DNA from 2 places in the Microbacterium sp. A93 genome. Region 1 is predicted to be linked to the other one. Evidence: riboswitches for the same ligand, from Rfam matches in the RefSeq annotation. Region 1 holds a riboswitch; the other holds the start of a gene.
What was found. Region 1 has a riboswitch for glycine ahead of gcvP (aminomethyl-transferring glycine dehydrogenase). Riboswitches for the same ligand answer to the same signal wherever they lie in the genome.

Region 1 (4,209 bases):
GGGCCCACCCCCGGGCCGCCGCCGCCGTGGGGGATGCAGAAGGTCTTGTGCAGGTTCAGGTGGGAGACGTCCCCGCCGAACTGGCCCGGCTGCGCGAGGCCGACGAGGGCGTTGAGGTTCGCGCCGTCGATGTAGACCTGGCCGCCGGCCTCGTGGACCGTGCGGCAGACCTCCCGCACGTCCGCGTCATAGACGCCGTGCGTGGAGGGGTAGGTGATCATGATGGCCGCGACCCGGCCGTCGTTCGCCTCGATCTTGGCGGCGAGGTCCTCCGAGTCGATGGTGCCGTCCGATGCGGTGGCCACCACCACGACCTTCAGTCCGGCGAGCACCGCCGAGGCGGCGTTGGTGCCGTGGGCGGAGGCGGGGATCAGGCAGACGTCCCGCTCGCCCTCACCCTGGTCCAGGTGATAGCGGCGGATCGCGAGCAGGCCCGCATATTCACCCTGCGAACCGGCGTTGGGTTGGACGGAGACCGCCGCGTATCCGGTGATCTCGGCCAGCTTCTCCTCGAGGTCGCCCAGCAGGAAGCGCCATCCCTCGGTCTGGTGGTCCGGTGCGAAGGGGTGGATGGAGCAGAACTCGGGCCAGGAGATGGACTCCATCTCCGCGGTGGCGTTGAGCTTCATGGTGCACGAACCCAGCGGGATCATGGTGCGGTCCAGAGCCAGGTCGTAGCCGGAGAGGCGCTTGAGGTAGCGCAGCATCTGGGTCTCGGACTTGTAGGTGTTGAACACCGGGTGGGTCATGAACGCGCTGCTGCGCCGCTGGGAGGCGGGGATACGCGCCGAGGCCGACCGGCCGGCGTCGTCCTTCTGGGGGTGACTGCCGGCCTGCGCGCCGCCGGCGTCCAAGGACTGGCTCGGGGCGCCGAAGGCCGAGAGCACGGCCACGAGGTCCTCGTCCGTGGTGGTCTCGTCACAGGAGATGCCAACGGTCCCGACGTCCACGAGGCGCAGGTTGACCCCGGCCGCCTCCGCGGCGGTGACCACGGTGCGGGCCAGGGACGGCACGGAGACCTGGACCGTGTCGAAGAACGCGTCCTGGGTGAGCGTGAACCCGGAGGACTCCAGGGCGGCGGCCAGGCGGGAGGCCTGGCGGTGGGCGTGCTCGGCGATCGCTCTCACGCCCTCCGGGCCGTGATAGACGGCGAACATGGAGGCCGTGATGGCCAGCAGTGCCTGGGCGGTGCAGATGTTGGACGTGGCCTTCTCACGGCGGATGTGCTGCTCGCGGGTCTGCAGGGCCAGGCGGTAGGCCGGGCGGCCGGCGGCATCTTGGGAGACACCCACCAGGCGGCCGGGCAGCTGACGTTCGAGGCCTTTGGGCACGGCCATGTAGGCGGCGTGGGGCCCGCCGAAGAACAGCGGGACGCCGAAGCGCTGGGTGGTGCCGACGGCGATGTCCGCGCCCTGCTCGCCCGGAGGGGTGATGAGGGCCAGGGAGAGCAGGTCGGCGGCGATCGTCACCATCGCGCCATGCTCCTTGGCCTGCGCGATGACCGCCGTGTGGTCGTGGATCCGCCCGGAGTCTCCGGGCTGTTGCAGCACGATGCCGCACAGGCCCCTCTCCTCCAGCTCAGCGGAGAGTTCGGCGGGCAGGCCGGAGGTGAGGTCGGCGGTGCGCACGTCCAGGTCCAGAGCCCGGGCCCTGCCCTCGATGACCGCGCGGGTCTGCGGGTAGAGGTCGGCGTCCAGCAGGGTGATGCCGCCTGACGCCGTCCTGGCGGACTTCTTGTTGGCGCGGTGCATCAGCAGTACGGCCTCGGCCGTGGCGGAGGCCTCGTCCAGCATGGAGGCGTTGGCGATCTCCAGCCCCGTGAGGTCGGAGACCATGGTCTGGAAGTTCAGCAGGGCCTCCAGACGGCCCTGGGAGATCTCCGGCTGGTAGGGGGTGTAGGCGGTGTACCAGGCCGGGTTCTCGAGCACCTTGCGCAGCACCACGGGCGGGGTCACCGTGTCGAAGAAGCCCTGCCCGATCATCTGGGTCTTGACGATGTTGCGGTTCGCGATCGCCCGCAGGTCCTCCAGGACGGCGGCCTCGGTCAGGGCCGGGGGCAGGTTCAGCGGGGTGTCCTGGCGGATGTCCGCCGGGACGGCGGCGTCCACCAGATCCGCGAGGGAGTCGAAGCCCAGCACGGAGAGCATGTGCTCGGCGTCCGAGGGGCGGGGGCCGATGTGACGGCTGGTGAACGGTGCTGAGGCCGTGTCCCGCGGCTCGTGGCGCTGGCTCATGGCCGGCGGGACGGTCTGCGTGGGCGTCGGCGTGGTGGCGTCGGGGGCGTAGCTGGCGTTCATGGGGTCTCCTCCAGGGCGCGGTGGGCACGGATCGGTACCTCCCCGCTCTGTCATGGACCTGAGAGATTCCGCCCGTATCTGGAGGATACGTGCTTGCACCGTCGGTGTCCGGGGGCCGCTGGCCCCGCGGAGCTTTCCAGAGTCGCCATGCCCTGCGCGGTACCGGGGCCTGAGAGATTCTCGGGGAGAAATTGCTCCTTCGGCGGCTGTGATCCCGTACCGCGGCGGACCTTCCGGCCGACCGACGACGGGTCACGGCGCTCTCCCGCGCGGGGTGCCTGACGTGCGCCCAGTCTGGCACAACCGGACAGATCCCGCCGCCGGGCAGGGGTTTCGATGACGGCCGGGGTGCCGGGGGCCCGTCCCAGAATCCGGCGCTGGACACCAGAAGGCCGGCTGACGTGGGCGTGGGGTGGTGACTGGCGCTGTCCTGGGGCTGGCCCGGACTGGTCCTCTGGTTGACCGGCCTCGTCATGAGACGACACCGAGCGGCCCGGATCCTCATCGGGCTCGACTGAGCCAGAGCGGGATCCCCGCGAGCAGGATCAGGCCGGCCACCCCGGCGAAGGTGATCCCGGACCCGAGGTAGGTGAACCCCACCCCGCCGAACACCCCCGCCAGGCCCAGGCCGGTGTCGAAGCTCATGTTCCAACCGACGCTGGCCTGACCGTGGCTGCCGGCCCGGGCGAAGGCCATGACCAGGCTGGCCGATTGCACGGTGCCGATCCCCACACCCATCAGCACCAGGCAGGCGGCCAACAGCCACGGCGGCTCCGTCAGGGCCACGGCCACCAGGCCAGCCGCCGTCATCGCGATCCCGGCCGTGTAGACCGCCGTGGGATCGAGCCGGTCCGTCAGTGATCCGGAGACCCAGCGCCCCGCCACGGAGGCCGCCTGCATGGTCGCGATGAACACGGCCGGGTGTGCGGTGTCTCCGCCCGGTCCGAAGGCAATCACCAGGCCGTAGGCGGCCATGCTGACCAGGAACGGCAGCAGCACCGGTCCCAGTGCGGCCCACCACCCCGTGGCCGCCGGTTCGGAACCCGTGCCCGACGCGCGGGCCGCACCCCCCTGCCCCGCTTCGCCTTCCGCGGTGCTGGCGCTGGGGGCGGTGGCGCCCGCGACCCGGTCCGGGATCCCCCGCAGGGTGACGAACGCGAGCAGCACGCAGACGGCGGCCGCGAGACGGAAGTTCTCCAACGGCACCACCCCGCTGAACCACAGGCCCAACGGGGCGCCCACGGCGGCGGCACCGGAGGTCGCCGCACCGAACTGCCCCAGGGCCCGGCCCGCCCGGCCGGGCTGCGAGACCAGGGGGACGGCCGCCGTCGCCACCACCACGAGGATCCCGAAACCGCATCCGACGGCCAGTCCGGTCACCAGCAGTGCCGCCACGGGATGGGGGATGACCAGGCTCGCCCCGTGCCCGGCGGCCATCAGCAGCAGGGACGTCCCGACGGTCCGGCGCGGACCCCAGCGTTGCCGCAGGACGGGCGCCGCCGGCTGCACCACGATCACGCTGAGCATCATGACCGTCAACAGGGTGCCGCCGGTCACGGCACTCAGACCACGGGCGAGGCCGATCGGCACCATGGTCGAGTAGCTGAGGAAGAATCCGGAGAAGCCCCACACTGCGATCCACAACAGGCCCATCAGTCCCGTGGGGCCCCGGGAGGACGTCGTCTCGGTAGTCACCCCCTCACCCTAGGCACTCCGCGCCCCTCAGCCCTCAGCCCTTAGCCCTCAGCCCTCAGGCGCAAAGTGACGGCACCCCCACCGTCGTGACCTGGCGTCGTCACCTTGCGCCCGGCGGCCGCCTGCCGGACACCCGGCGGCCACCCTCTCGTCGCCTGTGGACGAGACACTGGCGTGGTCACCCGCCCGCCCGCACCACCGCAGAGGAACCCATGCA
Region 2 (4,209 bases), on a different contig from region 1:
AACATCATGCTCGTCATCCCCGGACTTCCGCTGGTGATGGTGATCGCCACCTATTTCGACACCCGCAGCTGGTTGCTGGTTGCCGGTGTGCTGGGCATTACCTCGTGGGCGGGCTCCGCGGTGGTGCTGCGCACGCAGGCGCGTTCGCTGCGCAGCCGCGACTATGTCTACGCATCCAAGGTCGCCGGCGAACGGTCGATCCGCGTCATCCTGGTGGAGATCATGCCGAACCTGCTGCCGCTGCTGGCGGCACAATTCCTCTTCGCGATCATCTTCGCGATCCTCGGTGAGGCCGGGCTCTCCTACCTCGGACTCGGTGCTACGGACTCGATCACGTGGGGCACGATCCTTAACGACGCCCAGTCCGGGCAAGCATTGGGCACCGGAGCATGGTGGTGGTTCATCCCACCGGGCATCCTGATCGCGTTGCTCGGCTGCGGGCTGTCGCTCATCAACTTCTCCATCGACGAGATCATCAACCCGAAGCTACGCAACGCCCCAGATGCTGCTCGACGCGTGCGCAAGGTAGCAAAGACGAAGGGAGTCACCGCGTGACCGCCCCCGAAGCAGTTCTGACTGCACACAACGTATCCATCGAGTACGAGGTAGATCCGCCGGTCAAGGCCGTGCGTAACGTCTCGCTCACCCTGCACCGCGGCGAGATCCTGGGTCTCGCGGGAGAGTCCGGCTGCGGCAAGACCACCCTCGCTTATGGGCTGAATCGGCTCCTGAAGGCTCCGGCGCTGTTGACGAGCGGGGAGATCACCTTCCATGATCGATCCGGTACCGACATCGACATCGTAGGACTGGAGGACGAACAGCTGCGCGCGTTCCGTTGGGACAAGATCTCGATGGTGTTCCAGGGGGCGATGAACTCGCTCAACCCGGTGATCAGCGTGAAGGCGCAGCTCTTCGACATCTTCGACACGCACCGTCCAGGCATGAGTCGCCGTGCGAAGACCGAGCGGTCGGAGGAGCTGCTGCGACTCGTCGGTGTGGACCCCGCACGTCTGACGAGCTTCCCGCACGAGCTGTCCGGCGGAATGCGCCAGCGCGTGATGATCGCGATGGCGCTGGCACTGGATCCGCAGGTGATGATCATGGACGAGCCGACCACCGCGCTTGATGTGGTCGTGCAGCGAGGCATCATCCGAGAGATCATGCGGCTGCGTGAACGACTCGGTTTCGCAGTGATCTTCATCACCCACGATTTGCCGATGCTCATCGAGATCAGTGACCGGATCGCGGTGATGTTGCAGGGCGAGATCGTCGAACAGGGGACGGCGGAGGAGATCTTCCGCACACCGCAGCACGAGTACACGAAGAAGCTGCTCTCCAGCTTTCCGAGTCTGCGCGGCGAGCGCGGCGGGTTCGTGCGGTCGGGGGCGGTCACTGGGTCCGTCGACAATTCAGCCTCGGCATCCATCATCACGGAGGTGCAACGATGAGCAACTATTCTCTCGAAGCGCGGAACCTGACCAAAGACTTCCGGCTCCGCTCCGGTTTCAAGACGACGACCCTGCACGCGGTGAAGGACGTCTCCTTCACGCTGGAGCCAGGCAAGACTGTCGCCCTCGTCGGGGAATCCGGCAGCGGAAAGTCCACGATCGCGCGGATGCTGATGAAGCTGGAGACACCGACATCCGGGGAGATCCTGATGGATGGCCGGCCCAGCGGCACGCACGGGCGGGAGCTGGCCCGCTATCGTTCTGACGTGCAGATGGTCTTCCAAGATCCGTTCGCGTCTCTCAACCCGTTCCACACGATCATCCACCACCTGGAGCGGCCGCTGCGGATCCATCACCGTGAGCTGTCGGCGGCGCAGGTGCGCGCACGCGCGTTGGACTTGCTCGAGCGGGTGCAGTTGACGCCGGCGGAGAGCTATGCGGAGCGTCGTCCGCACGAGCTCTCCGGCGGTCAGCGCCAGCGGGTCGCGATCGCCCGTGCCCTCGCGCCTGGCGCGCGCTTCATCGTGGCGGATGAGCCTGTGTCGATGCTTGACGTGTCCATCCGCCTCGGTGTGTTGAATCTGCTCGCCGATCTGCAGCGCGAATCGCAACTTGGTGTGCTCTACATCACGCACGATCTGGCGACCGCTCGGCACTTCAGTGACGAGATTCTCGTCATGTATCGCGGCGACATCGTCGAACGGGGCCCCTCCGATGAGGTGATCCTGAACCCGCAGCACGACTACACGAAGACGCTGCTGGGTGCGGCCCCCGAGCCCGAGAACTTCGGCCGCCTCCGCGACGAGGTGCGAGCCGAGCTCGCCCTCTAGTTTTTCCCTCCCAAGGTTGCGAGTGGGCGCGCGTGGCTCTGTTTCACGCAAACTGTGAGCCACGAGCGCCCGCTCGCAACGGGTAGGATGGGAGGCACAACTGAAGACAGGCCCCATGACCTGTGCGGGAGAGCCTCGGTGTATTCGGCCGAGCACCGAAGGAGCAAGCCTCCCCGCCAATCTCTCAGGTAACGCGTACCGCGCCGGTCAGGCCGCTCTGAAAAGTGATGCTCACGCATCCGCCGACGGTGAAAGCTTCCTGCGCTCTGCAGGCGGTGAAACTCTCAGGCCTATGACAGAGGGGGAGTTCTCGGATACCGTGCATTCCGTACGGCATCCTTCCGATCCATCCGGGAGAACTCCATGGCTGAGGCCCGCTTCACCCCTCTTCGCGAGCGACACGAGTCGCTCGGCGCATCCTTCACCGATTTCGGTGGCTGGCAGATGCCAGTGCGCTACACCTCCGACCTTGCCGAGCACCACGCGGTGCGCCAGGCAGCCGGTCTCTTCGACATCTCGCATATGGCCGAGTTCACCGTCGATGGCGCGGATGCTGCGGCATATCTGGACTTCGCGCTCGCCGGGCGTCTGTCGACCATGGTCATCGGTAAGGCGAAGTACTCGCTGTTGCTCGCCGAGACCGGCGGCATCATCGATGACGTGATCGTCTATCGGCTCGGTGACGACAGCTTCCTGATCATCTCCAACGCCGGAAACCGGGATGCCGTCGCCGCAGCGCTCGCCGAGCGGGCCAACGACTTCGACGCGGCTGTTGCGGATGTCTCCGACGACTATGCACTGCTGGCAGTGCAGGGGCCGGCCGCTGAGGCGATCGTCGCTGCGACCGAAGGCATCACAGAGGTCAGCATCCCGTGGGTCGAGCAGAAGTACTACGCCTGGGCCTCCGCGCGCTACAACGGTCAGCCGGTGCTCATCGCGCGCACGGGTTACACCGGTGAAGACGGCTTCGAGCTGCTCGTGCGCAGCGAAGACGCCGCCGTAGTCTGGGATGCCGTACTCACCGCCGGAGCGACGCACGGCCTCGTTCCTGCCGGACTTGCCGCCCGCGACACGCTTCGTCTCGAGGCAGGTATGCCGCTGTACGGGCACGAGCTCTCGCGTGAAATCAAGCCTGCGCAGGCCGGCCTCGGCCGCGTCGTGGCATCCGACAAGGACTCGTTCGTCGGTAAGTCGGAGGCAGCGCCCGCCGAGGGTGCACGGGTGCTCGTCGGCCTCGCAGCCGAGGGCAAACGTGCCGGCCGCGCCGGTTATGACGTTGTCGCCGAAGACGGCACGGTCCTCGGCGAGATCACCAGCGGTGCGCTCAGCCCCACTCTTGGCCACCCGATCGCGATGGCCTATATCGATCCCACTTTTACTGAAGCGGGATCCACCGTGTTCCTTGATGTGCGGGGGACGAAGATCCCCGCAACTGTGACCGCCCTGCCTTTCTACCGGAGGAAGAAATGACTGATCTCAACACGCTGAAGTACACCGAGGAGCACGAGTGGCTCTCCATCTCTGATGGTGTCGCCACCATCGGCATCACCGACTACGCCGCAGACAAGCTCGGCGATGTCGTGTTCGTCGAGCTCCCCGCGGTCGGCACCGAGCTCACCGCCGGCACGGTCGTTGGCGAGATCGAGTCGACCAAATCGGTCGGCGAGCTATACGCACCATTGGTCGGCACCGTCACCGAGATCAACGACGCCGTCGTAGATGACCCGTCGCTCGTGAACGCAGAGCCTTTCGAAGGTGGCTGGCTCATCAAGATCTCGATCACCGATGGCGCCGCTGACGCGCTGCTCGATCGTGATGCATACGTCGCCCTGACCGAGGGTTGATTTCGCAGTGACCACTTTCGCCGATCGCCATATCGGAACGACCGCCGAGACCCAGCGCACCATGCTGGAAGCTCTCGGCGTCGATAC

Region 2: linked by a shared signal. The riboswitch ahead of gcvT (glycine cleavage system aminomethyltransferase GcvT) and the one ahead of gcvP (aminomethyl-transferring glycine dehydrogenase) in region 1 are both predicted to bind glycine.

The regions. Positions count from the first base shown of each region.
Region 1 covers NZ_JBPXMT010000002.1:181,108-185,316, forward strand. The annotation lists gene gcvP (aminomethyl-transferring glycine dehydrogenase) at 1-2,234, opposite strand, end outside; glycine riboswitch at 2,445-2,575, opposite strand; gene ACSU1G_RS05120 (MFS transporter) at 2,799-3,992, opposite strand; gene ACSU1G_RS05125 (S-layer homology domain-containing protein) at 4,205-4,209, shown strand, end outside.
Region 2 covers NZ_JBPXMT010000019.1:54,835-59,043, forward strand. The annotation lists gene ACSU1G_RS33355 (ABC transporter permease) at 1-555, shown strand, start outside; gene ACSU1G_RS33360 (ABC transporter ATP-binding protein) at 552-1,448, shown strand; gene ACSU1G_RS33365 (ABC transporter ATP-binding protein) at 1,445-2,278, shown strand; glycine riboswitch at 2,394-2,489, shown strand; glycine riboswitch at 2,490-2,587, shown strand; gene gcvT (glycine cleavage system aminomethyltransferase GcvT) at 2,642-3,748, shown strand; gene gcvH (glycine cleavage system protein GcvH) at 3,745-4,122, shown strand; gene gcvP (aminomethyl-transferring glycine dehydrogenase) at 4,184-4,209, shown strand, end outside.